One region of the Paenibacillus sp. FSL W8-0426 genome, then DNA from elsewhere that is predicted to be linked to it. Evidence: predicted binding sites of a transcription regulator. Region 1 holds the regulator's gene; the other holds the start of a gene.

Region 1 (7,187 bases):
TTCAAAGGCAATGAGAACGCGTTCGTGGACGAGTCCGATGAGCTTGGCCTTAGCAAAACCGCTCGCCATTACATGGCAGGAATGCTGAAGCATGCTCGTGCATACGCGGCGATCACGAATCCTAGCGTAAACTCCTACAAACGTCTTGTACCTGGTTACGAAGCACCTTGTTACGTAGCATGGTCTGCAAGTAACCGCAGTCCAATGATTCGTATTCCGGCTTCCCGCGGTCTCAGCACACGCGTCGAAGTGCGCAACCCGGATCCGGCTGCGAACCCATACTTGGCACTGGCTGTGATGTTGAAAGCAGGCTTGGACGGCATCAAACGCGAGCTTCCTTTGCCGGCTCCAATCGACCGCAACATCTATATCATGTCCGAAGAAGAGCGTGTGGAAGAAGGCATCCCAAGCTTGCCGGCTGACCTGAAAGAAGCTCTTAATGAGCTGATCCGCAGCGAAGTCATCTGCGACGCGCTCGGCGACCACGCTTTGGCTCACTTCTATGAGTTGAAAGAAATCGAGTGGGATATGTACCGCACGCAAGTTCACCAATGGGAACGCGATCAATATATCACGCTGTACTAATTGGGTTAAAACCTTGTAATCACGGGGTTTAATGAGATTTCATATGGGGACGTTTAGTGAGGAGATTACGCTTCTATTGAGGTGTATCCCCCAAACGTCCCCATGTTTTTTTGTTTGTCTGAACCAAGAGTATTTGAGGTATATAGCTCGTATTTGTTGATGATCGGTTTATCAGTTACAGGAGCAACTCGAAGAATATCCAGTAGATATATCAAAACTCTCTAGCTGCGTGAAGAAAATTAGTTATATCCTCAGAGGCAGTGAAATCAACTGACTTCTTTCTTCGCATCTCTTTAATAATAGAACCTTTACATGGGTTCCGCTCCAACTTTCCTTGAATTACGGCCTGTTCTATTTCAGCATAACTTGATGATTTCAACGGTCCTGTTAAACCTTTCTCCTGCGCCTTCAATGTGTAACACAATTCCAAAGCTACTGGACGGCAAATTGAGGCAGTGAAGATTCGCCTTGCGCTCCATGAGTGGTAGCTTACCGAAGATCGCATACGTGGCAGGCCATTCAAAATGATAATAACCTTTACATTAAAAGAACCCCAAAGGGGCTCTTTTATAGTCATCCTATATTTTTAAGTTAGACCAAGAACCTAATTTGGTTTTAGCTCCTGCTGTTTTTGTCCAATGAGTCTTTGGCGGTATACTAACTTCTACAGTTTTGTGTTGATGTTCAATTTCTACCCACAGCTCTTTGTTATTGACCCATGCTTTAAATTGATATCTGGTAATCCCGTCTGCTTCAGGCCATGTGGCAGTAACTGAATTATTTCCTTTTCTTAGAAAATATTCTCCTCCAGTTCTTATTCCGATTATTTTAGGTAACAACTCAATTTCACACTCATAAATTTTGTAATCTACAGAGACAATATCGACACTTGCCGTCCCAGAATAAATAAATTCCCCCTTCCCATCTGAACAAGGTTGTACTTCGTCATTTTGAACTATTAACTCAGTAAACCATATTTCATCACTAACCCCGGGATCACGGTTTGCTTCTTTCTGCATTTTAACAACAGGACCGGTACCGTGGTCAGTATTCAGGAAATAACCAGCTCGCGATTTTATTAAAATTGGTTCTCCCGGTTGAATCGAACCAGCGCCATCTAGCCGCTCAATGAACCATATTTCATCACTAACCCCGGGATCACGGTTTGCTTCTTTCTGCATTTTAACAACAGGACCGATACCGTGGTCAGTATTCAGGAAATAACCAGCTCGCGATTTTATTAAAATTGGTTCTCCCGGTTGAATCGAACCAGCGCCATCTAACCGCTCAATGAACCATATTTCATCACTAACCCCGGGATTGCGGTTTGCCTCTTTCTGCATTTTAACAACAGGACCAGTACCATTGTCAGTATTCAAGAAATAACCAGCTCTTGTTTTAAATAAGAGTCCATCAGTATGTTGAATAGCGACCATTGTTATCCTCCATTATAAAAGTATTTAAACTTATTTTTACAAAAATCAAGGAATTTATTCAGAGAGGGACTCGTTTTGGGGTGCTCAATAATTACAACAAACAAGGTGTTAAAATGGTTTTGTGTAAATAGTGGGATTCGATATACTGATTGTAATATTGGTGATATCTTTATATGTTAGGTGGCCTAAGAGTATATGAATAATACATATCGTAAATCGGAAACAGACTTTTTTGTCTTTGCTTTATGCCAGACTCGTGTATCTGTCTGGCTTTTTCACAGGACCTAGAAGAAATTATGGACTATGGTGTAATTTAGAAGCATCCGATCATGTATCTGTGAGGATCGCGGGTAATAGATATTTTAAAGATAAGTTTGAATTTAGGGGAACAGAGGTGGATAAATGTTGATCCAAAAAGTATTATCGATTCGTAGTGAGGTAAAAGGGATGTTGAGGCAAAGGCAGTTGGTAGGATACTTGGTTGTTGCATCAGGTGATATACACAAGCAGCTTGGTTTCCAGGTATCGTAATGCCTTCTTGTTGTTATGCTATGTGAGAAATGATGAAGACAGGGGCTGTTGTTTTACACCACACTCACTTACAGTAGGTTATTTCATTTAAACAAAGGCCCCGCTAAGTTTATTTTAAACTGTATTCTATAAGATAGACACTTTGAAAAGTCCTTTACAAAGGGTACGTAATCGAATAATTACTTAATTACTTGTTATTTCCTTCGTATCATATTAGAATGTCAGGGTAGGTACCCAAGGTGATTCCCGAGAAGGATTATCTTAATGAGCAATAATAAACGTACAAAGCGGAGTTTTATGGAATGGGTATGGATACTGCTAGTCACTGTGTTATCGTTTAAAGTGTTATCGAAAATTTTAGATCTATTTAAATAATTTTCTCTACCTACAAATAATATGGGATTCTAGTTGGGGCGCTGATTTTTGAATCAGCGTTCCACAGGTGCAAAATATAGTGAATTTTTGATTTGATTTATATCGCTTCTGTTGGGTATACAAAATAAAAGTATTACTTAAAATAAGCAATGAGATGATAAAAAGTCTCATTGCTCATTTTTTTAACTGTCCCCCAGTTTATCCCCAAAAACTCCCCTAAGTCATGAAAAGCTATGATTTGCTGTAAACACGCGATCAATATATCACGCTGTACTAGAATCCCTAATCACTTGCGCCATATGGCGTGAGGGGTTTTTCAAGTTATTATTGTATAGCTGTCATTGAATCATCTTCTGCTATGTGGTTCGCTGGTAGAGGTTTTTTTCGCAAAGTTCGATCATACAGATATGGTTTTCCATGATATTCCCATGCATTCTTTTGTTTCTCTTTTTTATGTACAGAAACTTTTATCTCTAAATTGGCAACATTCCTTTGGAAGTCAGAAGCGGTTCGTTTGCACCATCGTAATCCGCTTTCTTCCGTTGCACTAAAATGGACGCGCAGTGGAAATCCATTCACTGTCAATTCGAATTTATATAGATTCATGTTTTATCTCCTTTCTTTGAAGCCGGTATAACTTGTGCTCATTACATGAACTTTGACTAGATGATAACATAGGAACATGTGTTCTGAGAATATAATTAAGAAAAATTTTATTCTGCAATCTTCTTTATTATCATGAATCGTGGAAAATCACGAATAACCTCTTATCGAATGAGAAGAAGATGGAAGTTTCCGGAATGGAGTCGGAGGAGGAGGGGGGGGATTCACAATATCTAAGACATAAAAAAAGAGGTTGACCCATTAAACGGGCCAGCCTCTTGTTGTAGTCATTCATGATGTGAAATGTTGCGCAAAATTAGTGAATATCACGGAAAAGACCGATGACCTTGCCCAAAATGCTGACATGTTTGAGACGCAATGGCTCGAAAGTGGCATTTTCCGGTTGCAGACGAATATGATCCTTTTCTTTATAAAACGTCTTTACCGTCGCTTCGTCTTCTTCCGTCATGGCGACGACGATATCGCCGTTATCCGCCGTTTGCTGCTGGCGAACGATGACATAGTCTCCATTGACGATGCCTGCATCGATCATGCTGTCTCCGACAACGGATAACATAAAGACTTTCTGTTCGCCGACATAGTGTGTTGGAAGCGGGAAGTAGTCTTCAATGTTCTCGGTTGCCGTAATCGGTACCCCTGCCGTTACTTTACCGACAACGGGAACACGAGCGACGCTATGGGCAAACTGATGTGAATGCTCGGACTCTTCTTGGCTGAGCAGTTCAATCGCCCGAGGTTTCGTTGGGTCGCGTCTGATTAGTCCTTTTTTCTCCAATCGATCCAAATGACCGTGGACGGTTGAACTGGATGCCAACCCGACGGCTTCACCAATCTCTCGTACGGAAGGAGGATACCCCTTCAACCGGACTTCATTGCGTATAAACTCCAGAATAGCCTGTTGCCTGCTGGATATCTTCGACATACCGTATCAACCCCATTTAGTAACGTTTGGGAAAATTATAACATAGAACTACCGTTCGTACAAACATAAGTTCTAAAAAAAAGCGATAAAATCAACGTTTTCGTGGAGGGTTGGTTTGAATCGTCGTCGATGCATCGAATTTTGGACGTATCCCGCTGTAACGCCATGCTCAAAAAAAGAGCGAACAATTGTTCTAAAAAACTATTGTATGAAACATGTGTTCGTGCTATATTGATTTCAACGAACCGGAACAAATGTTTGGAGGGCGAAGGAACCATGAGATATTCCACTTATCAAAGCATTTACGAACCTGTCAATACAGAGGCTGTCAAATCCAATATGGGATTGCTAAAGAAACGGCTGATTCAGAACAAGGCAGCAGCTCTGCTATTAAAATTAACGATCGTTTCATTGATCGTCATTATTGGCTGCAGCGCAGTGCTAACAGTGTTCGCAGGTGATGAGGAAAATTTGATTCCTGGTGGTAAGGTGGCGGTGTCTCAAGGGGAAACGCTGTGGAGCATCTCGTTGGAACACAAACCGGAAAATATGGATACGCGTGTATATATAGAAGCAATTAAGGAAGCAAATCAGTTACAAACAAGTTCAATTCAAGTCGGGCAAGTGTTGGAATTACCTCGCTTTAAATAATTATATAGAAGATTTGCACCCTGGTTATGCATCAATCTTGACAAGCAGACCCGAACATGTCAAAGTTAATGTGACTTTGTATTTTTGGAGGGGACAAGTTTGGATATAGATCGCCTGGTAGGACGCATTAATGAGTTGGCTCGCAAACATAAATCCACTGGATTGACAGAAGAAGAACTTGAAGAACGCGCCAAACTCAGAGAAATTTATTTGAACAACATTCGCAACAATTTCAGACAGCAGCTGGATTCCATTGAAATTGTTGATGACGAGAACGATCAGGGCCGCCAGGGCAAACTCAAACACTAGAGAAACCTAAGCTATCCTTGTGATATCTAGGTTTCTTCTGTTTATATTTGAGTGTCCATAATATAGGGGGAAGTGTTGGCTAATCGTTGTTGTGCCGACCTGCATAAAAGAACATATAAGGGGGATTTTCATGGCTCGTTCGTTCGAGAGAACGGTTCGAAGAAATTCGAAACAATTGAATCAACAGCGCAAGAAAAATGGCCAACCTGTATCAGGAACACCGGGAGAAGACGTATTTAAAGGCCGCAGTCTTCTGTTTCCCGTATTTTTGTTGGGGCTTGCTGTGCTTTATTTGTTTATGAGCACGTTTCTTACCCAAACTTCCATGACGACCTGGGACTGGGTAACGATGCTGTTATACGTATTTTTGGCGTTCATTTTCTTTCTGCGCCGACCTTACGTTAAAGTGAGCAGCAATCGAATCGTGACGCTCAAAGGAAACCGCGAGCGCTCCATTGGCGTGGACGATATTGTCAGATTCCGTATTGAACCAGGCACAGTGGTCATTGAGCACAACAGCCGTGGAAAACGATGGGTATTTACGAAACTGATTAACCGTTACGATACCGATGCGCTTGCAGAGCGTCTTCTTAAATTTGCCAAAGCACATCAGATCACCGTGGAAACAATCGATAAAAAGTAATCCATTGCATAAAGGGGAAGATGACCGGGATGGCGTTGAAAGCGATTTTGTTCGACCTTGATGATACTTTGTTGTGGGATGAGCGCAGTGTAAGAGAAGCTTTTCATGAGACATGTCTTGTGGCAGCCCAAGAAACGGGCATAGATCCGGAAAAGCTTGAAGAAGCCGTTCGCAATGAAGCTCGTAACTTGTACGAATCTTACGAAACGTTTCCGTTTACCAAGATGATTGGAATCAATCCTTTTGAAGGTCTTTGGGCCAATTTCACAGGAGGAGAACAAGCGGAATTCCGCCAGTTGGAACAGCTCGCTCCGGTGTATCGGAAGGAGTCATGGCGACGTGGCTTGTTGAAATTGGGCGTAGACCAAGAGGAATTAGCCGAGCGTTTGGCTGAACAATTTGCGGCTGAGCGTCGAGCGAGACCCCATATCTACGAAGAAACGATGGATACGCTGCGTGAACTGCAAGGGAATTACAAATTGCTGCTTTTAACGAATGGTTGTCCTGCTTTGCAGCAAGAAAAATTGGACGGCGTGCCCGAATTGGCTCCATTTTTTGATCATATTATTATCTCGGGTTCTTTCGGAAAGGGAAAACCGGATCCGTCCATCTTTGAACATGCTTTAGCCCAACTCGGCGTCAAACCTGAAGAGAGCATGATGGTAGGGGATAAGCTTACTACGGATATTCGGGGAGCATTATCTTCGGGTATTCGAGCTGTATGGATTAACCGGGAAAATAAAGAGAATCCAGAGTCGTATGCACCTGATCATGAAATTAAACATTTGGCAGATTTGAAGCGTATTATTGCTGAATTTTAAGTTCTTATGCATTAACATATCGTACAGAAGGAATGTTGGTACTTTATTTGGGGGCAGCTGTTTTGCCATCCATTTGAAGCAGCCAACATTTTTTTTATAAAAAAGATGTTGAAATGTTGGAACGGTTGATTTAGAATATAACTAACATACTAGTATGACTAGTATGCGCTTGTACAAAGCGATTCATCTTGTAACTAAACGATGCAACGACGTTAAGCATCCCGCTAACAAAAACGGTGAAAGGAATGATCGTACACCATGTTTAGCGTGAAGGGAGCAAGAGTGTAATC
Region 2 (7,187 bases), 1.7 Mb from region 1:
TTAATGGCCGTTCGGTCCTCACCGTCAATTACGATATCAGTAAAAGCTGGAATACAAATCAAGTCAACTCCACTTGGTGCTACGAATCCCCGGGCTATCGCTACCGCTTTAATAGCTTGATTCAATGCACCCGCCCCGATGGCCTGCAGTTCAGCATTTCCACGTTCACGAAGAACACCTGCAAGCGCACCGGCAACGGAATTGGGATTGGACTTTGCTGAAACTTTTAATACTTCCATGGTAAGTACCTCCCTGGGATTGTTGAATGTTTGTTTCCACTTACTAGATTTTATTCGCGGGAGGCAAAAAAATTCCTTCTTTTTAGACGAGGCTCGGAGAAAACGGGAACACCCCGCTACTCCATGCGCCACTCATCCTCGTTTAAACGAATTTTCTCGATTCGGGTTGCTTTGCCCGTGCTTTCGTCGATTTCCACAAACACGCCATGGAAGTGCCATTTGCCGTCATCCACCACAAAGCGTACCGGCAATTGGGTATAAAACTTGCGCAATACTGCCTGACGTTCCATGCCCAAGATGCCGTCACGCGGTCCAACCATGCCGGCATCCGTCAAATAAGCCGTTCCTCCCGGCAAAATGCGATCATCATTGCTTTGCACATGGGTGTGCGTTCCCACGACAAGCGAGACACGACCGTCCAAATGCCAGCCCATCGCAATTTTCTCCGAGGTCGCTTCTGCATGCATATCGACCAGAATACACTTGTGCTTCTGGCGAAGCTCGTCGACAATCTCGTCGGCGGTGCGGAACGGGCAATCCAGTGCGGGCAGAAACGTGCGCCCTTGCAGATTCACGATGGCCAATTCTTTGCCCTCGCCTTTGACCACGGTGTACCCTCTGCCTGGAGTGCCTGGAGGAAAGTTGGCAGGACGAATCATACGCGGCTCATCGTCGATGAACTCAAAAATGTCCTTGTTATCCCATGTATGATTGCCCAGCGTTATGCCATGCACGCCCCAGTTAAAAAATTCGTTCGCAATCGCTCCGGTAATCCCGCGGCCTGCCGCCGCGTTCTCGCCATTGACGATGACGACATGCGGCTTGTACTTGTTTTTAAGGTAAGGCAGATTTTCTTTCAACGCTTTGCGCCCGACGTTTCCTACGATGTCACCGATAAAAAGAACTTTCAATGTATTGCCTCCTTCATTACTTACCATATCTGAATCCGGATTAAACATGTTATGCGCCAAAAGCAACGGTAACGTGCATAAATAAGAAAAGCGGCCACAATCGCGGCCACTTTTCGAAATGATCTATTTTGCGTATTCAACCGCCCGGGTTTCCCGGATCACGGTGACTTTGATGTGTCCCGGATAATCGAGCTCGTTCTCGATCATCTTGGTGATGTCACGTGCAAGGCGGAAAGCTTCCGCATCGTCGATTTTATCAGGCTGCACCATGACGCGAACTTCGCGGCCGGCCTGAATGGCATACGATTTCTCGACACCTTCGAACGATTCCGAAATTTCTTCCAGCTTCTCCAGTCGTTTGATATACGTTTCCAGTGTTTCGCGGCGTGCGCCTGGTCTTGCTGCGGATAAGGCATCTGCTGCTCCAACCAGCATGGCAATAACCGAAGTTGCCTCGCAATCCCCATGATGGGAAGCGATGCTGTTGATGACAACAGGGTGCTCCTTGTATTTCTTCGCCAGTTCCACGCCGATTTCGACGTGTGATCCTTCCACTTCGTGATCCAGCGCTTTACCGATATCATGCAATAATCCGGCACGTCTTGCCAGCGTAACATCTTCTCCAAGCTCGCCAGCCATCAATCCAGCCAAGTAGGCGACTTCCATTGAATGTTTCAAGACGTTCTGACCATAGCTTGTACGGAATTTCAATCTGCCCAAAATTTTGATCAAATCCGGATGCAGACCGTGTACGCCCACCTCGAACGTAGCTTGCTCACCGTATTCACGGATACGCTCATCCACTTCTTTGCGGGATTTCTCCACCATCTCTTCAATGCGTGCCGGATGAATACGTCCGTCTGCCACCAGTTTCTCCAGGGCTGTACGGGCAATTTCACGGCGAATCGGGTCAAAGCCCGACAGAATGACTGCTTCTGGCGTATCATCGATAATGAGGTCAATCCCGGTAAGGGTTTCTAGTGCACGGATGTTTCGTCCTTCACGACCGATAATCCGGCCTTTCATCTCTTCATTCGGAAGCGTTACAACAGATACCGTCGTTTCTGCCACGTGATCTGCCGCGCAACGCTGGATGGCCAGGGTAATAATTTCGCGGGATTTTTTGTCCGCCTCTTCCTTCGCCTGCTGTTCAATGTCCTTGATCATCTGAGCCGTCTCATGACGGACTTCCTGCTCTACGTTGGACAGTATGATACTGCGTGCGTCTTCCATGGTGAGGTTGGAGATACGCTCCAGCTCCGTAACCTGGCTTTTGTAAATCATTTCAATTTGCTGCTGTGTCTCATCAATGCGTTTCTCTTTGTTAGCCACTTGCTCTTCTTTACGTTCGAGTGATTCCATCTTTTTATCCAGCGACTCTTCTTTTTGCAACAATCGTCTTTCTTGTCGTTGAATTTCATTTCGACGTTCACGAGTGTCTTTTTCAGCTTCGGCGCGAATGCGATGGATTTCGTCTTTTGCTTCCAGCACCGTCTCTTTTTTCAGCGCCTCTGCCTCTTTTTTCGCATTTTCAACGATTTGTACGGCAGCTTGTTCCGCACTGGAAATTTTGGCCTCTGCAAGAGATTTGCGAATAAAATATCCGACTCCGAACCCAATGAATAGCGCGGCTACAACGAGAACGATCGTGATTATCATACTGTTCACCTCCTCGTTGGTTCCTCCAAGGCATTCCTTGGGTCTTTTTTCTGTTTTCAAACCTCGCATATTTTGGGAATACGAATACTCACGGCGATCCCCCGCCGATTTTCATTTCAAGTGTACATGTTTCCACGTACTATCCGCCTTCTCAAGCGAACCATAGTCAATGAATGGTTGAAAGTCCTGGAAATCGGAAACCGCTTTTTTGGAAGGAAAAAGGGTTACCCAATTCTTACAGACTCATGTCCATTTTAGTATTTGACGAAATAAATTGTCAAGAGAATGCAACCTGGCACATCGTCCTGTTAATCCCATAACCAACTTTCATGCTCTTCGTTGTCCGTCTCGCCATCTTCCTCGATCAGAACATTCACCGCACGACGAACCATATCCATGGGAAATCCGCGGCGAACCAGAAAGGGAAATGTTTTACGTTTTTTTTCGGAAATGTCACCTTTAACCTGCTTCCACTTTTTTCGACCTGCTAGCAGGGCAGTTTCAAACTCATCGTGCGCGCTAACTTCTTGCAAAGCCTCGGCAATGAGATCATTGGATACGCCTTTTTGGCGCAGTTCCTGCCTTATCCACAGTTTTCCCTTCCGCTGGCCTGTCATACGCTGTCTCGTCCATTCCTTTGCAAACCACTGATCATCAACGAGTTTCTCCCGCTCCAGCTGATCCAGCACATCTTCAATCAATGTTACCTCAAACTGTTTTTGTTGAAGCTTCTGGGCCAATTCTCGCCGGGTCCGCTGCTTATGTTCAAGATATCGCAATGACTGCACATAGATGCGCTGGCGCTCGTCCGCCACAACGATTTTTTCCAAATCCCGCTTCACAAACGTATTCCCTTTGGTCATGCGATACTTGATCATAACGTCTTCCAGTACGGTTAACGAGTACGTCCCAAAAGTGATGCGATACCGTGCTTCCCGGCTCTTCAGCCTGTCCACGCGTGTAATTACGAGTTCCTCGTTATCCGGAAAATCGGCGATCCCCTCCGGTTCATGTTCCGCTTCCCACTGTTCTTTCTCTGTGTTGTCCATGCGCTCTCCCTTCTACCTTCCTTCAAAACGCCCTTCCCAGACTCCTTAAAAAGTGCAATTTCAATGCCACTATAATATCAGGCAAAAAACTAACTCCACATGTGAACTTTATGGATATCAATAACATACCATGAACTGCGGTATGCATGCTAACAGCCCCTGTCCAATGATTGGACAGGGGCTGTTAAAACAGTACGATGAATTCAAACGCCTATTTTCACTTCGGTCATCCGCGAGAAAGGAAAAGACTACTCGTTCAGTTCAAACAATTCCTGTTCTTCTTCCTCTTCCTCTTTCAATTGTTCATTGGTCGGAGCCGGAACTACCGTTGTCAAATTGCTTGCTTCACGGATTTTTTGCTCAATAACGTTAGAAATTTCGGTGTGCTCTTTAATGAACTGCTTGGCATTCTCGCGCCCTTGTCCAAGGCGTTCACCTTCGTAAGAATACCATGCACCACTCTTATTCACGATATCAAGCTCTGTAGCGATATCAATGAGACTTCCCTCTCTGGAAATACCTTCGCCGTACATGATATCCACTTCAGCCTGTTTGAATGGAGGGGCCACCTTATTTTTAACAACTTTGATACGCGTACGGTTACCGATGATATCGTTACCTGACTTGATGCTTTCTACGCGACGTACGTCCAGACGTACTGTAGAATAGAATTTCAAGGCCCGTCCGCCTGGGGTCGTTTCAGGGTTACCGAACATGACGCCTACTTTTTCACGAAGCTGGTTGATAAAGATCGCGATCGTTTTCGATTTGCTGATGGCACCCGAAAGCTTACGAAGCGCCTGGGACATCAAACGGGCTTGCAAACCAACGTGGGAGTCACCCATCTCACCTTCGATTTCAGCTTTTGGTACCAAGGCGGCAACCGAGTCTACAACGATGATGTCAACAGCACCGCTGCGAACCAATGCTTCTGCAATCTCCAACGCCTGTTCACCCGTGTCCGGCTGGGAAAGAAGCAGTTCATCAATGTTTACGCCCAATTTGCTGGCATACAGCGGATCAAGCGCATGCTCTGCGTCGATAAATGCAGCTTGTCCACCCACTTTTTGCACCTCTGCAATGGCATGCAGGGCAACGGTTGTTTTACCGGAAGATTCCGGTCCATATATTTCAACAATACGGCCTTTCGGAAGGCCACCTGTTCCTAATGCAATATCAAGAGCCAAGGATCCGCTGGGGATAATTTCCACTTGCATGTGAGTGGATTCTCCCAATTTCATGATGGAACCTTTACCAAATTGCTTCTCTATTTGACGGAGCGCCATATCAAGCGCGGCACGACGGTCTGACAATATGTTCACACCCTTTACTGTTTATACTATAATGATACCTTGTTTTAACACGTTTGCCAAGCATTTTTTCGAACATACATTCGTTTTTTTTACGATGGACGAGGCGCCTCTCCTCCATGAAGCCTATCAGCAAAACAGAAAAAAGAACCGCAAACGAGGCTGTAAAGCCTGATTGTGCGGTTCTTCCGTCTTTCTCCATTATACCGGTCCACGCTCACAAAGGCAATCACGAACGCCAAAATTAGTCCATATCGACCAATTTGCGCCACAGACGATACAATATAGCTTTGGCGGAACGAATCCGCACCGTCTCACGATTGCCGTTGATCCGCAGTTCATGGATTTCCGTTTCTTTGTCCCGCTGGGCCAGCCCGATGAACACAAGTCCCGGCGGTTTGCGCTCCGAATATCCAGGCCCGGCAACACCGGTCACCGACAGGCCAAAATCGGCGTCCCCGATCATCCGGACCTGCTCTGCCAAAACCTTGGCCACCTCGGGACTCACGGCTCCAGGGGCGTCTTCACCTTCCAAATAATTGTGCGGCACGTTCAAAAGCTTCTCTTTTAACTCATTGGAATAACACACGATGCCACCCTTCAAAATGGACGCGCTCCCCGGAATCGATGTCAGGCTCTGCATGACAAGGCCTCCCGTGCAGCTCTCCGCAGCACTAAGCGTCAGCCCCATGTCCGTCATCATCGTGACAATCGCATGTTCGATAGGCACATCCTCATTAGCGTAGAGATGCTCAGGCAGCCTTTCCCGGATTTGGACCTCCATCGCATCCAGCTTCACCTTTGCTTCGCCCTCGCTCGGCGCTTTGGTGGATACGCGGACCGTGACTTCGCCCTCGCTTGCGTAAGGGGCAATCGTCGGATCCGTTTGTCCATCAATCAGGTCCAGCAGCCGATCCTCCAGTGCGGACTCGCCAATTCCCGCAAATTTCAGCATGCGGGAATAAATCGGCATTTCGGTCGTCAGAACATGCTGGAACAGCCATGGCTTCACTTGTTGTTCAAACATCGGAATGAGCTCCTTCGGCGGCCCAGGCATGACGATATAATGTTTGCCCTGATCCGAAATGGCGTTTCCGGCAGCAAGGCCCGTCTCATTGGCCAGCGGCGTTCCACCTTCGATGACGATCGCTTGACGGCGGTTATTTTCGGTCATGTCCACATTGCGGTCCAGGAAAAACTTCTCGATTTTGTCCATGGACAAGCGGTCAATATGAAGCTGCCGTCCGAGTACGGCTGCCAGGGCATCCTTGGTCAAGTCATCCTGCGTAGGGCCGATACCTCCCGAGAACAGGATAACGTCGGCACGCCCTTGTGCAATCCGAATGGCCTCGCTGAGCCGGCCCAGATTATCCCCAACGACAGTTTGAAAATAGACATCGATCCCGATCGCAGCAAGCTCGCGGGAAAGGTATCTAGCATTCGTATTTACGATTTGCCCAAGCAAAAGCTCGGTTCCTACTGCTATGATTTCAGCCTTCATTGAACATCCTCCTGTACGTATCGCGAGTGATCAAAGGGCAATAGGATTTGTCCCTATTGCCCTTTGCGATGCATTCTGCCATTCATTACCCTTTTTCACCTGTAAAACGTTATACTTCAGACAACTTCAGCAAATTTTTATTTTTGATGAAATAGTCGATTCCGGACCAGATCGTAATCAATGCCGCTGCCCAGACTGCGATAACGTCCACATGAATCCCCAGGAAGAAGAATGGGAAGTTATTCAGCAGCAGCAGCACGATTGCCGCAATCTGCACGACGGTTTTCAATTTGCCCCACGCGCTGGCTGCTACGACCGAACCGTCCAGCAAAGCGATTTGGCGCAAACCGGTAACCGCAAATTCCCGGCTGATGATCACGACCGCAATCCAGGAATCCAGCTTGCCCATCTCGACCAGAGAAATCAGCACCGCGGTTACCAACAGCTTGTCCGCAAGCGGATCGAGCAATTTGCCAAGATTGGTAACCATATTGTTTTTCCGCGCCAGATATCCGTCA

What was found. Region 1 encodes LexA, which represses DNA repair genes until DNA is damaged. Its sites were predicted from a motif close to CGAACATATGTTCG; they were not measured.
Region 2: recA (recombinase RecA) is a predicted target of LexA. The motif match lies at 5,241-5,254, and genes of this name have one in related genera.

Annotation. Positions count from the first base shown of each region.
Region 1 is NZ_CP150203.1:4,094,352-4,101,538, reverse strand. It holds gene glnA (type I glutamate--ammonia ligase) at 1-585, shown strand, start outside; gene MKY59_RS18260 (hypothetical protein) at 1,164-2,021, opposite strand; gene MKY59_RS18255 (hypothetical protein) at 3,252-3,533, opposite strand; gene lexA (transcriptional repressor LexA) at 3,847-4,473, opposite strand; gene MKY59_RS18245 (LysM peptidoglycan-binding domain-containing protein) at 4,750-5,124, shown strand; gene MKY59_RS18240 (DUF896 domain-containing protein) at 5,224-5,433, shown strand; gene MKY59_RS18235 (hypothetical protein) at 5,564-6,076, shown strand; gene MKY59_RS18230 (HAD family hydrolase) at 6,106-6,897, shown strand.
Region 2 is NZ_CP150203.1:2,369,011-2,376,197, reverse strand. It holds gene MKY59_RS10910 (stage V sporulation protein S) at 1-239, opposite strand, end outside; gene MKY59_RS10905 (TIGR00282 family metallophosphoesterase) at 356-1,150, opposite strand; gene rny (ribonuclease Y) at 1,274-2,809, opposite strand; gene MKY59_RS10895 (regulatory protein RecX) at 3,118-3,858, opposite strand; gene recA (recombinase RecA) at 4,107-5,171, opposite strand; gene MKY59_RS10885 (competence/damage-inducible protein A) at 5,413-6,669, opposite strand; gene pgsA (CDP-diacylglycerol--glycerol-3-phosphate 3-phosphatidyltransferase) at 6,779-7,187, opposite strand, start outside.